3 regions of the Uliginosibacterium sangjuense genome follow, and region 2 is predicted to be linked to each of the others. Evidence: predicted binding sites of a transcription regulator. Region 2 holds the regulator's gene; each other region holds the start of a gene.
What was found. The regulator FNR, encoded in region 2, switches genes on or off when oxygen is low (the NO sensors DNR and NnrR bind a similar motif). The targets are predictions, from matches to a motif close to TTGANCTAGNTCAA.
Positions count from the first base shown of each region.

Region 1 (6,332 bases), 1.8 Mb from region 2:
GAGCAAGCCGGCCGGCCTGCTCTCGGTGCCGGGGCGCGGCGCACACCTCGCAGACTGTCTCGCCAGCCGGGTACGGCAGGACTATCCGGACACGCTGATCGTGCATCGTCTGGACATGTCCACCTCCGGCCTGATGGTGCTGGCGCGCGGGGCGGACGCGCACCGCGCGCTAAGCCGCCTGTTCGAAACGCGTGCCGTCAACAAGCGTTACGAGGCGGTGGTGGCAGGACTTGTAGCGCAGGACGAAGGCGCAGTGGATCTGCCACTGATCACCGACTGGCCGAACCGGCCACTGCAAATGGTTGACTTCGCACGAGGCAAGCCGTCGCTGACCCGCTTTCAAGTGCTTTCTCGCGACCCTGCGACACCCTGTTCGCGCCTGCTGCTGGAGCCCATAACCGGCCGCTCTCACCAGTTGCGGGTGCACATGCGCGCGCTTGGCCACCCCATTCTGGGTGATGAGCTCTATGGCGGCGACGCCACCGCACAGGCGCCGCGCTTGCTACTGCATGCCTGCCGGCTTGCTTTCCAGCACCCGCGACAGGACCGATCTTTGTGCCTGGAGGAAGCAGCCCCTTTCTGATCCGGCGTACGTAGCGCGAGGGCAGCCAGCACAGACCTTGTTCTCGCGCCCCTCGCTATCAGTCAGGCGACAGGCCTGTATGTCGAGAGCGGCCTTGAAATAGCATCGCCCCGACACTGCAGCCGGATCAAAGTCCTGCCGGACTGTCTGACGCACATCCGTTTGCTGGTTACGGCACAGCACGGTCATGCAGCCCTGCGCCACAACGAATTCGACATGCATTTCATCGCCGAGCCGATAAGCAAGCGGGTCTGACTGTCACTATTGAAACGGGCCTAGATGCGACCGGCATCCGCCACCCTCCCCTGGCCAGAACCCAGGAGGCAGCGCGAGCACCGTCAGGCCGAGCACTTCGCGCGCCTTCCCTTTAGGACCCGGGACCGGCGTAGCCAGCTTCCGGCGCGCCAGGCCGGCGGAATCGAGCACAGCCGGCTCCCACTCCTCGCCTGCGGCGACGGCAGATATCAGCAGCAGCGGCACGGCGCTTTTCTTCCATCGCAGGAAGCGGGAACATGACGCCACACTCATGGAGGCAAAAAGGATGGCACTCGAAATCCAGGTCGAACGCCAGATCGACAGCACCCGCCATCAGCAATTGAACGTAGCCAGTTGGCCAGTCTGGGAGAAGGAGGTGTCGCGCTTCCCGTGGTACTACGACGCGCCGGAAACCTGTCTGCTGCTGGCGGGCGAGGTGACGGTCACACCCGAGGGCGGCCAGCCGGTCACCTTGCGCGCGGGCGACCTCGCGCACTTCCCGACGGGTCTGGCCTGCACCTGGGACATCACGGTCGCGCTACGCAAGCACTACCGTTTCGGGTGAGCCGCTGTCGCAAATCGTTCTCAGGGTATTCCCGCGAAGCTAGAATGGTCTTTCGCCAGATTTGATGCCGATCAAACCGTGTACGACCCCGCCGGCTGAAATGCCGGACGGGATGTCCCCATCTACACGGAGAGTAAACATGAGACTAAAGACCCTGGCCGCCCTTCTGACCTGCACCGCTGGTCTGTTCGCATCGACACAGGCGCTGGCCCTGGAGAATCCTTGGCTGATCCGCGGCCGCATCGTCAACATCGCGCCGGAAAACGACGACTCGACCGGGCTGAACCTGGAACTGAGCAGCAAGGTGATCCCGGAGTTCGATATCAGCTATTTCTTCACTCCGAATATTGCGGCCGAGTTGGTCCTGACCTATCCGCAGAAGCACGATCTGGAGTCGAACGGCACCAAGATCGGCAGCCTCAAGCACCTGCCCCCCACGCTGAGCCTGCAGTATCACTTCCTGCCGCAGGCGAGCGTGCGCCCTTACGTGGGCCTGGGCCTCAACTACACCCTGTTCTCGGACGAGGAACTGCCTCCCGGCGTGACCATCGAGGACAGCAGCTTCGGCTGGTCACTGCAGGCCGGCATCGACATTCCGATCAACAAGACCATGTCGATCAACCTCGATATCAAGAAAGTGCAGATCCGCACCGACGTGATGGCCGCTGGCAACAAGCTGGGCACGCTGAAGGTCGACCCCATCCTGTTCGGTGTCGGGTTCGGCTGGCGCTTCTGAGCAATATCACCCGAAAACAAAACGCCCCGGCTTGCCGGGGCGTTTTGTTTTCGGCTCGACCGTTCTCAGGCCGCCTGTTGCATCGGGTAGAAGTGCAGGATGTCCTGGATGTTCTTCTTGGTTCCATCGGGCAGGATGGCATCGCCGTGGATGTAGCCCCCCTTGCTGCGGAAGACCGGCACCTGTTCGATCTTGCCCTCCAGCGTGGCATGCAGTGACAGCAAGGCCAGCGCCTCCGGATCGTCGAAACGGCAGTAGATATGTCTGGCCGACGGCAGCAGCAGGCCACGATGCGCGCGCTGGCTGAAGATGCTCTCACCCAGCGCCTTCGCCAGCGCCAGGTAGGCCGGCACCTGCGTGGCGCGATAGACCTCCAGCACGCCAAACAGCAGTTGCGCATCGTTGGCACGCGTCTGCAAATTGACCTTGGGCGTGTTGGGATCGGCTGGATTCCACTCGCCGAGACCGAAATTGCGCGCCATGGCTGCCACTGTCGGCCACAACTCCTTCATGCCACTGACGGCCCAGGCGGTAGCGTAGGCCAGGAAGGAGATGGTGTTGATCGGCTTGCGCTCGAACACCCAGCCCTTCTGCCCGTAGTAGCCACGACGCTGGAACACATGGCCCGTCAGATCCTTGCCATCGGCAAACATTGGCTTGATCTCGTTGGTCTCCGGCACGTAAGCGTAGTGGGCGTAGGCCGCCATGCCCGACACCGTCCAGTCGAGCAGGGTCTTGCCGCGCTCGCCCAACTGGCGCGCCATCGTCACCTGCGCCAGGCCGGAATCGGAATAGATGCCTTCGGGACCGTTCAGCGCGTCCGGGTCCATCTTGAACAGCACCCAGGCCTCCTGCGCCACCTCGCCGTACTCGGGGCCGAACTGACGCTGCGCCCGATCGCCGAAGAAGGAGAAGGTGAAGCGCGGATCGTTCTCGTCGGTCGGCGCCTCCTCGCGCTTGACCGGGCGATTGAACTGATAGCAGCCCAGACCGGTCGCCGGATAACGCGTGCGGACATACTGCCAGGCCATGAACTCGGCCCATTCCAGCGCCTTGGGGTCCTTTTCCGCCTGGTAGGCCATGCCCGCCGCATAGATCAGATCGTTGCCGACGTTCACGAAGGACAGACCCTTGGCTTCGCGCAGGATCTCCAGGTCGCGATTCATCGGCTTGTCCCAGAAGCCCTCTTCCTGGAAGTCGCGGCCATAGGTGCCGTGGCGCGACAGCTCAAGCGTCTCCCAATTGTCGATGTGGGCATTCCACACCGCCTTGATGAGCTTCGAAGCCGCCTTGGGATTGGCCTCGTACATCAGCTCGTAGAACGGGTAGTGGTGCTTGAGCTCGTGCACCATGTTCTTGTTCTCGGGCCCGGCCGCGTTGAGCGTCTTCAGGTCCAGGAAACTGTGGCCGCCCCAGCGCAGCAGGCCGGAGGAATCCGTATGCGACAGATGCCATGCGGTTGCGTCCAGCGCGGCCTGCTTGTACTTGGCATCGCCAGTCAGCGCGGACAGGCCGCTGAAGAAGCGGAACAGGTTCTGCTGTGACGCCAGGTTGGAGGGTTCCCAGTCTGTGCCATCCACGTTGCGCCAGGTCACCGGGCGCCCGGTAAAGCTGTCTGCGCCATCGAAGAACAGGGGCGTGCCGTGGTAGGGGTCGCGGTAGCGGGAAAGGATGGTGTCGGCGTAGCCGGCCAGGTAATCGAGCATCTGCTTCATGGTGTTTCTTGCGCGCTGCGGGCGAATCGCCCATTCGCAGAGCAACGGCGGAGCGGGGAAAAACTTGATGGTAACAGGCCGCATCGGCACCCACGGGATTTCCCCGATTGCGCAAAACCGCAAACAAATCACGAACAGACCCGCGCTTTATGTCAAAAGTAGCAAATTTGCCAAGCAGGTCACGCCGTCGCTTCACAGGTGCACCTTACATTCCACGGCATTGCACAAAAACTGCTCCAGCGCAATCGCCCGAATGTCTGTGGCTTCCAGACTGTGCGCTTCACGCATCAGCAGCAAGAGAGTCAGTCATGAACCCCGCCGTTGAATCGCAGCAGACCCTGTCGTCACCCCATGCGCCGCATGACGTCGCCGAGTTGATCGTCTCCTACCTGGAGCAACTCGGTGTCGACTACGTCTTTGGCATCCCTGGCGGCGCGGTCGAACCCCTGTACAACGCGCTCGCACGCAGCGAACGACGCGGAGGCCTGCGCCACATCACGACCCGCCACGAAGCGGGCGCCGCCTTCATGGCGGATGGCTATGCGCGCGAGACCGGCAAGCTGGGCGTGTGCATCGCCACCTCCGGCCCCGGCGCCACCAACCTCATCACCGGCATCGCCTGCGCCTACGACAACGGCGTACCCATACTGGCCCTCACCGGCCAGCCTGCGCTGCCCAACTTCGGCCGCCACGCGCTGCAGGAGTCTGGCTGCACCGGCGTGAACATCATCGGCATGTTCCGCCACTGCACGCGCTACAACTCGCTGCTGTCCCACGTGTCGCAGACCGAGACCAAGCTGGTCAGCGCCATCGGGCGGGCCATGCAGATGCGCGGGCCAGCCCACCTCTCGATCCCGGTCGACGTGCAGCGCTCGCCACTCGCCGCACCGCCACATGGCTATACGCTGGACAAGTTGTTCGCCCCCTCCGCCCTGATCGACGAGCGCGCCTTGCAGGAACTCATCACCCTGCTGCGCACGGAGCGTGACCTGGTCTTCCTGATCGGAGGCGGCTGCGGTGCGGCCGCCCCCCTCGTGTTCGCCACCGCCGCAGCCTTGCAGGCACCGGTGATCAGCACGCCGGACGGCAAGGGACTGATCAACCCCTACCACCCGCTGTATCGCGGCGTCTTCGGCTTCGGCGGTCATGCCACTGCAGCCGAACTGCTGAATGACAAACCGCGTCGCGTGATCGCAATCGGCACCGCACTCGGTGAATGGGCCAGCGGCGGTTGGAGCGAAGCCCTGCTCAACGAACGACTGATCCACGTCGATGCCTGCGAAGACAACCTGCTGCGCACGCCGATGGCCGACCTGCATGTACGTGGCGATCTGCGCAGCATCTTCGAGCGCGTCCTGGCCGCCCTGCCTGAACCCGAACCGGCCAAGGTGGTGCCGATCCCGGAGTGCCCGCGCGAGGACCTCGAGGCACGCCCCGCCACCGCCCAGGCCATCGCCCCGCAGACCCTGATGCATACCCTGTCGCGGCGCTGCCCGCCCACCACCCGCTTCTTTGCCGATACGGGTAACAGCACGGCCTGGGCGGTACACAGCCTGAACCTCAACGACCGGCGCAGCCGCTCGCTTCAGACGGCCGACGAGCGTTCCGCTGCCGCGCGACGCCCGATGCGTCCATGGCTGCAGGTGACAATGGACTTCGCGGCAATGGGGTGGGCCATCGGCGCCTCGATCGGCGCGGCCTTCGCCGATTCCAGCGACCCGGTGGTCTGCCTCACCGGGGATGGCAGTTATCTCATGAACGGACAGGAGATATCGGTCGCGCAAGAAGCCGGCCTGCCGGTGATCTTCATCGTGCTCAACGATGGCGAACTTGGCATGGTGATGCACGGGCAAAGGCTGGCCGGTGCCGAATCGATCGCCCACCAGTTGCCGCGTACCGATTTCGCCATGATGGCGCGCGCCCTGGGCGTCCATGCGCTGAGCGTCGGCTCGGAGGATGAACTGGCAGGGCTCGACTTCGCCGCCCTGTTCGCGCGTCGTGGCCCGACCCTGATCGACGTGCGCATCGACCGCGAGCAGGTTCCCCCCATGGGCGTGCGCATGAAGGTGTTGAGGAACGGACAATGAACGATGACATGCACGGAGCCCCCACGGCCACCGTGATGGCGACACGCATCTGGCAGGAGGACGCCGAGCCCGACAACCCCTTTGCCGCGCGCAGCGCGCGCTGCCACGGCTATGACGTGTATGGCGCGATGCTGGGACGCGCAAGCTGGAGCGACATGCTTTTGCTGCTGTTCACCGGCGAGCGCCCGGCTCCCTGGCAGTCGCACCTGCTCAACGACCTCGCCGTGGCGCTGGCCAACCCGGGCCCGCGCGAACCCTCGGTGCACGCAGCCATGTGTGGTGGCGTGGGCGGCTCGCCCACCGCCGCCAGCCTGATGGCGGCGCTGGCGGTGGCGGCCGGTCGCGTGGACGGCGCGCGTGATGTCCTCCTCGCCATGCAGGCCTGGCAGGT
Region 1 is NZ_CP101132.1:3,182,246-3,188,577, forward strand. Features, by position in the region: gene NMB43_RS14635 (RluA family pseudouridine synthase) at 1-583, shown strand, start outside; gene NMB43_RS14640 (cupin domain-containing protein) at 1,125-1,403, shown strand; gene NMB43_RS14645 (OmpW/AlkL family protein) at 1,543-2,139, shown strand; gene NMB43_RS14650 (hypothetical protein) at 2,205-3,854, opposite strand; gene NMB43_RS14655 (thiamine pyrophosphate-binding protein) at 4,163-5,941, shown strand; gene NMB43_RS14660 (citrate synthase family protein) at 5,938-6,332, shown strand, end outside.
Region 1: the regulator FNR is predicted to act here: its motif matches at 1,465-1,478, upstream of NMB43_RS14645 (OmpW/AlkL family protein).

Region 2 (6,332 bases):
CTACGACAACCAGGCCTATATGAACACCGGCGTGCAGCGTTCCTCGGCCACGCCGCCCTCGGCCCGCACCGCGACCACCATGCCGGTGGGCGAGCATCCGGGCAACGAGTGGGGTCAGGGCAAGAACGTGCCGCTGATCGCCATGGCGCACGGCATCCCTTATGTGGCGACTGCCACCGTGGCCGACCTGCGCGACCTCGAGTACAAGGTCCAGAAGGCGATGAGCATGCGCGGCGCGCGCTACATCCACATCTTCGTGCCCTGTCCGCTGGGCTGGGGAGCCGCGTCGCACGACACCATCCGACTGGCGCGTCTGGCCAAGGAAACCGGCTTGTTCCCGGTGTTCGAGGCCGAGTACGGCGAAGTCAGCGGCGTGTCGAAGATCCGCCAGAAGCTGCCGGTGGAGGAATACCTCAAGCCGCAAAAGCGCTTCGCCCACCTGTTCGGCAAGAACCCCGCGCTGGACGTGATCGCCCGCTTCCAGGCCGTGGCTGATCGCAACATCGCCAAGTTCGGCCTGACCGATGAACCCTATGCCAAGCACTACGGCTACTTCGGCGCTGAGCCGGTGTGAGGGAGGAACAACGATGAACAAACCCTTTGCGATCACGCTGGACGTAGGCAGTTCGCTGGTCAACAAGACGGGCACCTGGCGTACCCATCGCCCGCTCTACCTGCAGCGCATGCCCCCCTGCAACAACGCCTGCCCGGCTGGTGAAAACACCCAGGGCTGGCTCTACCACGCCGAAAGCGGCGACTACGAGCAGGCCTGGAAGACCCTGGTGCAGGACAATCCGCTGCCGGCCGTCATGGGCCGCGTGTGCTATCACCCCTGCGAGGGTGCCTGCAATCGCGGCAAGCTCGACGCGGCCGTGGGCATCAACTCGGTCGAACGCTTCCTCGGTGACGAGGCCATCAAGCTGGGCTGGAAGTTCGATGCGCCGGCACAGGAATCCGGCAAGCGGGTGATGGTCGTCGGTGCCGGCCCCTCTGGCTTGTCCGCCGCCTACCACCTGCGCCGCCTGGGCCACCAGGTCGTCATCTTCGAGGCAGGCCCCTTGGCGGGCGGCATGATGCGCTTCGGCATCCCGAAGTACCGCCTGCCGCGCGAAGTGCTGGACGCCGAGGTGCAGCGCATTCTCGACATGGGCGTCGAGCTGCGCTTGAACACCAAGGTCGACAACCTGCTCGACGCGATGAAGGAAGGCAAGTTCGATGCCGCCTTCCTGGCCGTTGGCGCGCACATTGCCAAGCGCACCGCGATTCCGGCGGCGGAATCCGCCAAGATCCTCGATGCCGTTGCGGTTCTACGCAGCATGGAAGGTGAAGAGAAGCCGATGCTGGGCCGGCGCGTGGTCGTGTATGGCGGCGGCAACACCGCCATCGACGTGGCGCGCACCGCCAAGCGCCTGGGGGCGGAGGAGGCGATCATCGTGTATCGCCGCACGCGCGACAAGATGCCGGCGCACGACTTCGAGGTCGAGGAGGCTTTGCAGGAAGGCGTCATGATGCGCTGGCTGTCGACCATCAAGCAGGTCGGTGATGGCGGCGCGATCACGGTCGAGAAGATGGTGCTGGACGAGCAGGGCAAGCCCGTGCCGACAGGCGAGTTCGATACGCTGGAAGCCGATTCCGTGGTGCTGGCCCTGGGCCAGGATGTGGATCTGGGTCTGCTCGACGGCGTGCCGAACCTCAGCTTCAAGGACGGCGTGGTCGAAGTCGCCCCTAACATGATGACAGGCTACGCCGGCGTTTTCGCCGGGGGCGACATGGTGCCCTCCGAGCGCACGGTTACGGTTGGCGTCGGCCACGGCAAGCATGCGGCACGGCATATCGACGCCTGGCTGCGTGGGACCGAGTACGTGAAGCCGCCGAAGAATGAGCTGGCCACCTTCGACAAGCTCAATCCCTGGTACTACACGGACGCGCCGAAGACCGTGCGCCCGATGCTCGACATCATCCGCCGCCAGAGCACTTTCGACGAGGTGCAGGGGGGGCTGGACGAGAGCAATGCGCTGTTCGAGGCGCGCCGCTGCCTGTCTTGCGGCAACTGCTTCGAGTGCGACAACTGCTACGGCGTCTGTCCCGACAATGCAGTCATCAAGCTGGGCCCGGGCGAGAAGTTCGAGTTCAACTATGAGTACTGCAAGGGCTGCGGTGTCTGTGCGGCCGAGTGTCCCTGTGGGGCCATCAAGATGGAGGCTGAAGCGATCTAAGCGGATCGGCACCCAAGAAAAAGGCCCGCGCAGGCGGGCCTTTTTCTTCCTGGCTGGCGGGGCTCAGCAGGTCGTGTGGTTCAGCAGGGCACGCAAGCCATCGTTGTCTAGGATGCGGATGTACTTTTGCTGCACGCCAATGAGGCCTTCGTCGTGGAACTTGGAGAACGCGCGGCTGACTGTCTCCAGCTTCAGGCCCAAGTAAGAGCCGATTTCCTCGCGTGTCATGCGCAGATGGAACTCAGAGGCCGAGTATCCGCGCTGCTTCATGCGCTGCGACAGGTTCAGCAGGAAGGCCGCGATACGTTCTTCCGCGCGCATCGAGCCGAGCAGGATCATCAGGCTCTGGTCGCGCACGATCTCGCGGCTCATGAATTTGTGGAACTGGTGCTGCAGTGAGCGGATCTCGCGCGACAGCACTTCCAACTGGTCGTAAGGCATCACGCAGACTTCGCAGTCCTCCAGCGCGGTGGCATTGCACACATGTGTGTCGGTGCTGATGCCGTCCATGCCCAAGATCTCGCCTGCCATGTGGAAGCCGGTCACCTGCTCCAGGCCCTCCTCGGTCAGGATGTCGGTCTTGAAGAAGCCGACGCGGATCGCATAGATCGCCTCGAAGGGATCGCCCGCACGGTAGAGCTGCTGGCCGCGCTTGATCTTGCGGCGGGCCACCAGGGCGTCCAGTTTGTGCAGGTCCTGGTCTTCCAGGCCGACTGCCAGGCACAGCTCGCGCAGATTGCACTGTGCGCAGGCGACCCGCAGGTTGTTCGGGGTGAGGGGTGTGCTGACTTTTTGATCCACTTCGGGCCTTTTCTGCAGGTTGATCGCTATCAAGCAAAATAACGGCTCGATCTGCGATTGTCACAGTCCCCAGAGAAAATTCAGAGAGAACATGAGACAGTCCATCGTCTTCGACCCGGAACTGATCCGAAAGTTTGACATTCCGGGACCGCGCTATACGTCCTACCCGACGGCAGACCGCTTCACGGATGCCTTCGATGCTACCGCTTTCGAGCAGCGTCTGGCCGCCCGCGCAAGCGGGGGGATCGAAAGACCGCTCTCATTATATTTCCACATCCCGTTTTGCAACACAGTTTGCTACTACTGTGCCTGCAACAAAATCGTGACAAAGGATCGCACGCTGTCGGGAAGGTACATCGATTACCTTGTGCGCGAGATGGATATGCAGTTGCAGCATCTGTCCGGTCCGCGTCAGGTGGTGCAGATGCATTGGGGTGGTGGAACGCCCACTTTCCTCAACGAAGCCGAGATGCGGCGCCTGGTCGGTGCGATCCGTGAACGCTTCCAACTCAAGCCGGGTGGCGAGTTCTCGATCGAGGTTGATCCACGCAAGGTCGGCGAAGATCAGGTCAGATTGCTGGCTGAACTGGGCTTCAATCGCATGAGCGTCGGCGTCCAGGATTTCGACCCGGTGGTGCAGAAGGCAGTCAATCGCCTGCAGTCTGAAGACGAAACACGCGGCGTGATCGAAGGCGCGCGTGCCCATGGCTTCCGCTCGATCAGCCTGGATCTGATCTATGGACTGCCGTTCCAGACCGTGGCGCGCTTCGAGCAGACGCTGGATCGGGTGCTGGCCCTGCGGCCGGATCGCCTGGCCCTGTACAGCTACGCCCATCTGCCGACCCGCTTCATGCCGCAGCGCCGTATCGCGGCCGAAGACCTGCCCACGCCGGATGACAAGCTGGCGATTTTCGCCCGTGCGCTGGAGCGCCTGTCGGCCGAGGGCTACGTCTACATCGGGATGGACCATTTTGCCCGTCCCGATGACGAACTGGCCGAGGCGCAGCGCCGCGGCTGGCTGCATCGCAACTTCCAGGGCTATTCCACCCATGCTGAATGCGACATGCTGGCCTTTGGCGTGTCGGCGATCGGTCGTGTCGGCGGCGCCTATGTGCAGAACGAGAAGGACACCGAACCGTACTACGCGGCCATTGACCGCGGCGACCTGCCGGTCATGCGTGGCTGGGTCCTCAGTGCCGAAGACTTGATGCGACACGCCATCATCCAGTCGCTGATGTGCCATTTCGAGCTGTCGATGGAGGCCATCGAACAGGGCTTCAACATCAATTTCCGCCACGAGTTCGCGGCTGAGTTGGAAGAATTGCGCGCTTTGGAGCGAGCTGGCCTGGTGACTTTTGAAGATGACTTCATCACCGTCACCGACGCCGGGCGTCTGTTGGTGCGGGCAGTCGCCATGGTGTTCGATCATCACTTGCGGGCTGATCGGGCGCAGCGCCGTTACTCCAGGGTGATCTGAGTCGGCACAGCCTGCCTGCTACCATGACGCTCCTTTGTCTGCGTCATGCGTGTTATGCCTGAGACCGGTTATTTCGCCGTATTCCTGATCGGTTTGCTGGGGGGCGTGCACTGCGTGGGCATGTGTGGCGGCATCGTCAGCGCGCTGAGCGGGCCGCAACCCGGCCGGGGGGGCGCAGGGCTGGCGGTGCATCTGGCCTACAACCTCGGGCGCATCACGACTTATCTGGTGACGGGCGGCGTCGTCGGCGCACTGGGGTCGGCCAGCCTTCTGTTCAACGACTGGCTGCCGGTGCAGATCTCGCTCTACGTGCTGGCCAATGCGATGCTGGTGGCTTTAGGCCTGTACCTGTGCGGCATCACCCGCTTGCTGCAACCCCTGGAGCGGCTTGGTCACGCGGTGTGGCGGCGGATTCAGCCGCTGGGCAAAGGGCTGTTGCCCGTCCGACGCTGGCCTGCGGCCTATCCGGTGGGACTGTTGTGGGGGCTGATTCCGTGTGGGCTGACCTATAGCGTACTGAGCGCTGCTCTGGTGAGCGGTTCAGCCGCCCATGGTGCGGCTCTGATGCTCGCCTTCGGCCTGGGCACCTTGCCCAATCTCTTGCTGGCAGGCATGGCGCTGGTCCGCCTGCGCGCTATGACGCGACATCCCGCCTTGCGTATCGGGAGCGGTCTGCTGGTGGCGGCTTTCGGGGTGTATGGTCTGCTGCATGCCTCGGAGTTGGGCGGGCGCTTGTGGCAGGGCCTGATCTGTGAGCCTGGCCAGGGCTGGCTGGGCATTTGGTGAATCGGGCGTCGTTGACGCCCGGATGTCGGAGGACGAGATGCAGGAGATCGAAATCAAGGTTGCTGGCATGACCTGTGGCGGCTGTGTCCGTGCGGTGACCCGCATCCTGAGCGACCTGGACGGTGTGGTGGAGGCATCGGTCTCACTGGAGCAGGGGACGGCCAAGGTGAGCTACGATGCGGCCCGCCTCCAGCCTGAGCAAATGAAGGCTGCGTTGGTGGCAGGCGGTTTTGCAGGCGAACTGCCGTCTACGTGAATCCCGCATAAGGGCTTTCCCGCTTGCAAGGCGGGCGTAAGCCTCGGCTCCGTATAATGTGCGCTGCACAACAACATACGATAGAGCGCTTCCATGGCCTTCAAGAGCGTCACTCCCGGCACGGACGTCCCCAATGACGTCAATGTGATCGTCGAAATTCCGTCCCATGCCGACCCCATCAAGTACGAGATCGACAAGGACACCGGCACGGTATTCGTCGACCGCTTCATGGGCACCTCGATGTCCTACCCCTGCAACTACGGCTATGTGCCGATGACGATCTCGGGCGACGGTGATCCGGTGGACGTGCTGGTGGTCGCGCCTTTTGCGCTCATCCCAGGCGTGGTGATCCGTTGCCGCCCGGTTGGCGTTCTGCGCATGCAGGACGAGGCGGGCGAGGATTCCAAGGTGCTGGCGGTGCCGATCGGCAAGATTTCTCCTTTATACGAGAAGGTCGAGACCTTTGAGGACCTGCCTTCGCTTCTGCTGCGTCAGATCGAGCACTTTTTCAGCCACTACAAGGACCTGGAAGTGGGCAAATGGGTCAAGGTGCTGGGCTGGGAGGGGCCTGACGCAGCCAAGCAGGAGATCTGGGCGGGCGTGCGCGCCTACCGCGAGACAGCCCAGGAATCGACCGACTGAGTTCTCGGTCTGTGCTGGCGGGGCGTGCTCTCGCTGCGACGCAAGAATTTGCTTTTCTTTTTTGCATCAAGCCTGTACAGTGCGCCCCTTCGCATCACGTGGCCCGTTCTGCGTGATTGCCATGGTTCATCGTCCCTGACCCTCCTTCCTCGCG
Region 2 is NZ_CP101132.1:1,341,243-1,347,574, forward strand. Features, by position in the region: gene NMB43_RS06140 (thiamine pyrophosphate-dependent enzyme) at 1-574, shown strand, start outside; gene NMB43_RS06145 (NAD(P)-binding protein) at 588-2,216, shown strand; gene fnr (fumarate/nitrate reduction transcriptional regulator Fnr) at 2,280-3,017, opposite strand; gene hemN (oxygen-independent coproporphyrinogen III oxidase) at 3,109-4,494, shown strand; gene NMB43_RS06160 (sulfite exporter TauE/SafE family protein) at 4,549-5,280, shown strand; gene NMB43_RS06165 (heavy-metal-associated domain-containing protein) at 5,318-5,536, shown strand; gene ppa (inorganic diphosphatase) at 5,630-6,178, shown strand.

Region 3 (6,332 bases), 1.6 Mb from region 2:
CCAGCCGCCTCGGGTTGACCACGTGCGGCAGGGCAGATTCATCGTCGAGCGCGGCGTAGCCGCTGGCCGGCACCGGGCGGATGGCTCCGGGCACGGTGTAGCCGAAGCGGGCGAGAAAGCTGTCCACCATTGGTTGCCACATGTCGTTGGCCAGCCCGAAGAGATTGTGCCCCTCGTTTTTCGCCTCTGCGCCCAGTGGCGGCAGCACATGCAGCTCGGCACGCCCGCCACCGCGCCGGAACGCGCGGTGCAGGTCCTGCGCGAAGGCCGGGCCGAAGAATTTGTCGTTGGCGCTGTACAGCCACAGCATCGGCGGGCCGCCGCGTCGCGCAAGGCGCGTGGTGGTGGCGAGCATCTCGGGCACCCCGCAGGGCTTGCCCGGGTGCGCCTCGGGGTGGCCGTTGCTGCCACCGGAGAAGTTGATCCCTGCAAACAGACCGGGGATGCCAGATGAATTGGTCTGGATCGTAACGAAGCCACCAACGGACTCGCCCACCAGCAGCAGGCGGTCTGGCGCGATCCAGGCTTCGCGGCGCAGATGTTCGGTGACGGCGCGAATCTGGCGGAGGCCAGACTCGACCAGGCCGCGCGAATCGATGCAGCCCCAGCCACGGTTGTCGGGATCGCCCACGCCCACGGTGTCGGCGTAGCCGATGCGCGAGGGCACGGCGACCGCAAAGCCCTTGCGCACGAAGTAGCGCGCCGCAAAGCTGTAGCGGAAGCGTGGGATGGCGGCGCGCTCGCGGGGGTTCTCGGCGCGGCCATGGTTGATGATCACCAGCGGGAAGGGACCGTCACCCTCCGGCTTGTAGGTCGTGACCAGGATGTCGGCCGCGTACTCCTTGCCGAAGCGATCGACCGCGGTGACCGGCACGCGGCGCACCGCTTCCTGGATGTCGCCGGCCGGCATCGGATTGAGCGCCGGCGAGGGGGCCGGCTCGGGGATCTGCGCCGCGCCCTGCCGCCAGGCCAGCAACAGGATGAAAAGGAAGAGGCCGGGTAGCGCCCGACGCATCAGCGGGTGGGCGGGGAATCGAGCAGCGCGACGCTGGACTTGGACAAGGGCGGGTTGCCGGCGAAGTAGCGTTTGATGCCGGCGAACAAGGCGTTTGCCATCTTCTCCTGGTAGTCCTCGTCGGCCAGCTTGCGCTCTTCCTCCGGGTTGGAGATGAAGGCCGTCTCGACCAGGATGGAGGGGATGTCCGGCGCCTTGAGTACGGCGAACCCTGCTTCTTCCACCTCGCCCTTGTGCAGGCGGTTGATGCCGCCGACTTCCTTCAGCACTGCCTTGGCGACCTTGGCGCTGTCATTGAGCGTGGCCGTTTGCGACAGGTCCAGCAGGGTCTTGGCCAGGTGCGCGTCCTTGATGCCGACGTTCACGCCGCCGACCAGATCGGCCGCGTTCTCCTTCTGAGCCAACCAGCGTGCCGCCGTACTCGACGCGCCGCGCTCCGACAGCATGAACACCGAGCTGCCACGCGCCTCGGGCTTGATGAAGGCATCCGCATGGATCGACACGAACAGGTCGGCCCGTACCGTGCGCGCCTTCTGCACCCGCTGGCCCAGGGGGACGAAGAAGTCGGCATCACGCGTGAGCATCGCACGCATGCCGGGCTCGGCGTCGATGCGTTGCTTGAGCTTGCGTGCGATCTGCAGCGTCACATGCTTTTCCATGGTGCCACCACGGCCGATGGCACCCGGGTCCTCACCGCCGTGGCCGGGGTCCAGGGCGATGGTGATCATGCGGCCATTGAATGGCTTTTTTTGCTTGACCGGCTCGGTCGGGGCCGGCTGCGGACTGTCGATTCTTGCGGGCTCCACCGGAGCCGGTGCCTCGGCCACGGTCTCTTCTTTCATGTGACCGTTCTTGTCGAGCAGCGCCATCAGCGGGTCGACCGGCTGGGCAGGGTAGAGGTCCAGCACCAGACGATGCTTGTAGCTGCCCACCGGGGGCAGGGTGAAGACCTGCGGATTGACCTCGGCCTTCAGTTCGATGACCAGGCGCACCACGCCCGGGCGGTTGCGGCCGGCACGGATCAGCTTGATGTACGGGTCGCTGGCGGTGATCTTGTCCGGCAGGCTCTGGATCACGCTGTTGAATTCCACCCCCTCGATGTCGACCACCAGGCGTGCCGGGTCCTTGACCATCTGCTGGGAGAACTTCGGCAGGTCGTCGCTTTCCAGCGTGACGCGGGTGTAATCCGCTGCCGGCCACACGCGCACGGCGATCAGGCGGACTTCAGCGGCATTCGAGACCGGGCTGACGAGCAAGGTCAGCAGTGCGCTGCCGGCCTTCAACAGAGAGCGGCGGCGAGCATCCAAAGGAACGGCAGACTTCATGTGGCGGGCGGGATGTAGCGGCTCAGACATGCCAGCCCTCTTGCGGAGCTGGCGCGCATCTCGACACGCCGGCCGGGGCCATCGATGAACAGGTGAATGTCGATATCAGGTGCCGGCACGTAGGGCAGGGCCTTGTCGGCCCATTCCACGAGACACACTCCGCTGCCATCGAAATACTCGTCCAAGCCTGCATCGAGAAACTCGTCTGGGTGAGTGAACCGATAAAAATCAAAATGATACAGTGAGATTCTAGAAACTACATAAGGTTCCAGCAAGGTGTACGTCGGGCTTTTCACCGCGCCGGTGTGGCCTAGCGCACGCAGCAGGCCGCGCGTGGTCGTGGTTTTGCCCGCGCCGAGGTCGCCCGACAGCCAGATCGTCAGGCCGGGCTCAAGTACAGGGGAGAGGGATGCGCCGAAACGCTCGGTGGCCTGCTCATCTGCCAGACGTACAAGGTAGTCGCCTGCGTGAGGGGCGCCGTTATCATCCGCAGCGTGACTGGAACTCAAGTGGATCAACCTTCTCTCGATGTGGCTGCGCTCAAGACGCAGATACTGGGCTGGGCGCGCGAACTCGGTTTCGCGTTCGCCGGCGTGGCGGGCGTGGATCTCTCCAGTGCCGAGCCGGGCCTGCTGGCCTGGTTGGCCGAGGGCAATCACGGCGAGATGGATTATATGGCCCGCCATGGGCTCAAACGTGCGCGTCCAGCCGAGCTGCAGCCCGGCACGCTGAGCGTGGTCTCCGTCTGCATGAACTATTGGCCGGAGCAGGATCGCAGCATGGCCGAGGCACAACTGGCCGACCCCGATGCCGCGTACGTGTCGCGCTACGCCCAGGGCCGCGACTATCACAAGCTGCTGCGCAGTCGCCTGCAGAAGTTGGCCGAGCGTGTGCAGGCCACCGTCGGCCCGCGTGGTCACCGCGTATTCGTCGACTCGGCGCCGGTGCTGGAAGTGGAACTCGCGACGCGTGCCGGCCTCGGTTGGCGCGGCAAGCACACGCTGCTGCTGAACCGTGAGGCGGGCTCCTTCTTCTTCCTGGGTGAGCTGTTCCTTGATATTGCGCTGCCACCGGATGCGGTGCCGGAGGAGCACTGCGGGCGCTGCACCCGCTGCATCGACGCCTGCCCGACCGGCGCCATCGTCGCACCGTACAAGGTGGATGCGCGGCGCTGCATCTCCTATCTGACCATCGAGCTGAAGGGGGCCATTCCGGAGGACTTGCGCCCGCTGATCGGCAACCGGGTCTACGGTTGCGATGACTGCCAGCTTGTGTGTCCCTGGAACCGCTTTGCGCAGACCTCGGTGGAGGCGGACTTCGGCGTGCGCAATGGATTGGATCGGGCCCGTCTGGCCGAGCTGTTCGCCTGGACGCGCGAGGACTTCGAGACGCGCCTGGCCGGTTCAGCGATCTATCGCATCGGCTATGAGGCGTGGCTACGAAATCTTGCCGTGGGGCTGGGCAACGCGTCTGACTCACCCGAGGTGGTGGTGGCCTTGGAGGCGCGGCGCGATGATCCGTCGCCCCTGGTGCGCGAACACGTCGAGTGGGCTTTAAGGCAGCACGGCCGCTAGAATTGGCCCTCACTCCTCACTCCTCACTCCTCACTCCTCACTCCTCACTCCTCACTCAAAATGGCTTTCGCAGAAAACCTCAAGCAGCTTCCTGGCGTGTCCCACCTTTCCGGCCTGCAACTGCTGGACGCTGACGGCAAGGAAGTTGCGCTGATCGAGAACAAACCGGGACAGGCTGGCTCGCTGGCCGTCTACAACCAGCTTGCGCAAACCTTCGGCGCCATCACGCCGGCTGCCGCCGCCAAGGGCCTGGAGCTCTACGCCGAACACACCGAGGATGCGCGTGCCAATCCTGGCAAGCATCCCAACATCGACCGACTGATCGGCCTCATCGAGCGCAACGAGACCCTGCGCGCCAAGCACGTCTTCGCCGTGTGATGGAAGACAGCCTCGTCATCCTGATCCCGCTGTCACTGCTGCTGGTCTTCGCGATCGGCCTGATCCTCTGGTGGTCGGTGCGCAGCGGTCAGTTCGACGATCTGGAAGGGCCGGCCTACCGCATCATCATGGACGATGACGACCGGCCTGCGCAGCCCGCGCCCGAGGATGAGAAAGAAAATCGGGACCGCGCGCAGCCTTGACCTGAATCAAGCCCCAAACCAGAGCCCTTGGCATACTGCACACATGCCGACGGGGGCGTCGGCAGCAGACGAGAGTCGCAAGGTTCTCGGATGCAAAGTCTCTCTGTTGGGGTTGGGGGTGCGCTTGTCGCACCCTTTTTTTTCGTCCTCGTCTCCCACGTTCCTCTCTCGTTCACGCACCGGATGTCATGCGGGTATTCCTGCGTTTTCCCGTTGCGGTGCAGCAGCTCTGTGGCACAAATGCTAAGATTTGAGCCAAGACAAATCGGCGCTTGATCTACGTCAACCGCGCCGTCCGTTTGCATCTCGTATGTTCCGGTTGTGATTGTCGGCCTGGCCGACGATTCAAGCGCAGGCCGTGGTACGCAGCTCCAATTCAGAAGGGCGCGGCGGCGGTCTGGTCGCAGCACTGCGGTCGATGCTGGCGGTATCCCCCCTGATGGTCAGCATTCCGTGTGGTGAGCTGTGGCCTCAGCGCTGGGCAGGTTTTTTCTTCCAACATTGAGGTACGCACATGCAAACCCAGACGACTTACAGCTACCAAGTCGTACGGCAGTTCGCGGTGATGACCGTGGTGTGGGGCATTGTCGGCATGCTGGTCGGTGTCATCATTGCAGCCCAACTGGTCTGGCCCGAGTTGAACTTCGCCGAATGGATCCACTTCGGCCGGCTGCGCCCGCTGCACACCAATGCGGTGATCTTCGCCTTCGGCGGCTGTGCGCTGTTCGCCACGTCGTATTACGTGGTCCAGCGCACTTGTCACACCCGCCTCTTCGCCCCTTGGCTGGCCAGTTTCACCTTCTGGGGCTGGCAGGCGATCATCGTGGCCGCCGCCATCACCTTGCCGTTGGGTTACACCACCGGTAAGGAATACGCTGAGCTGGAGTGGCCGATCGACATTGCGATCACGCTGGTCTGGGTGTCGTATGCGGTGGTGTTCTTCGGCACCATCGCCAAGCGCAAGACGCCCCACATCTACGTGGCGAACTGGTTCTACGGCGCGTTCATCCTGGCCGTCGCGCTGTTGCACCTTGTGAATTCAGCCGAAGTGCCGGTCACCCTGTGGAAGTCCTACTCGGCCTACGCCGGCGTGCAGGACGCGATGATCCAGTGGTGGTACGGCCACAACGCGGTGGGTTTCTTCCTGACCGCCGGCTTCCTGGGGATGATGTACTACTTCGTGCCGAAGCAGGCAGGCCGTCCGGTCTACTCGTATCGCCTCTCGGTGGTGCACTTCTGGGCGCTGATCTTCACCTACATGTGGGCCGGCCCGCACCATCTGCACTACACCGCGCTGCCGGACTGGGCCCAGTCGCTGGGCATGGTGTTCTCGCTGATCCTGTTGGCTCCAAGCTGGGGCGGCATGATCAACGGCATCATGACGCTGTCGGGCGCCTGGCATAAGCTGCGCACCGACCCGATCCTCAAGTTCCTGATCACCTCGCTGTCCTTCTACGGCATGTCGACCTTCGAGGGGCCGATGATGTCGATCAAGACGGTCAACGCGCTGTCTCACTACACCGACTGGACCATCGGCCATGTGCACTCCGGCGCACTGGGCTGGGTGGCGATGATCTCGATCGGCGCGGTCTACTACCTGCTGCCGCGTCTCTACGGCAAGACCGAGATGTACTCGACCAAGCTGATCACCTGGCACTTCTGGATCGCTACCGCAGGCGTGGTGTTGTACATCGCGTCGATGTGGATCGCCGGGGTGATGCAGGGAATGATGTGGCGCGGCTTCAACGCCGACGGCACGCTGAGCTACTCCTTCGTGGAGAGCGTGAAGGCCAGCTACCCGTTCTGGACCATCCGCCTGTTGGGCGGGGTGCTGTAC
Region 3 is NZ_CP101132.1:2,948,799-2,955,130, reverse strand. Features, by position in the region: gene NMB43_RS13700 (alpha/beta hydrolase family protein) at 1-1,015, opposite strand, end outside; gene NMB43_RS13695 (N-acetylmuramoyl-L-alanine amidase) at 1,015-2,370, opposite strand; gene tsaE (tRNA (adenosine(37)-N6)-threonylcarbamoyltransferase complex ATPase subunit type 1 TsaE) at 2,337-2,858, opposite strand; gene queG (tRNA epoxyqueuosine(34) reductase QueG) at 2,850-3,914, shown strand; gene NMB43_RS13680 (DUF2322 family protein) at 3,975-4,292, shown strand; gene ccoS (cbb3-type cytochrome oxidase assembly protein CcoS) at 4,292-4,495, shown strand; gene ccoN (cytochrome-c oxidase, cbb3-type subunit I) at 5,010-6,332, shown strand, end outside.
Region 3: the regulator FNR is predicted to act here: its motif matches at 4,768-4,781, upstream of ccoN (cytochrome-c oxidase, cbb3-type subunit I).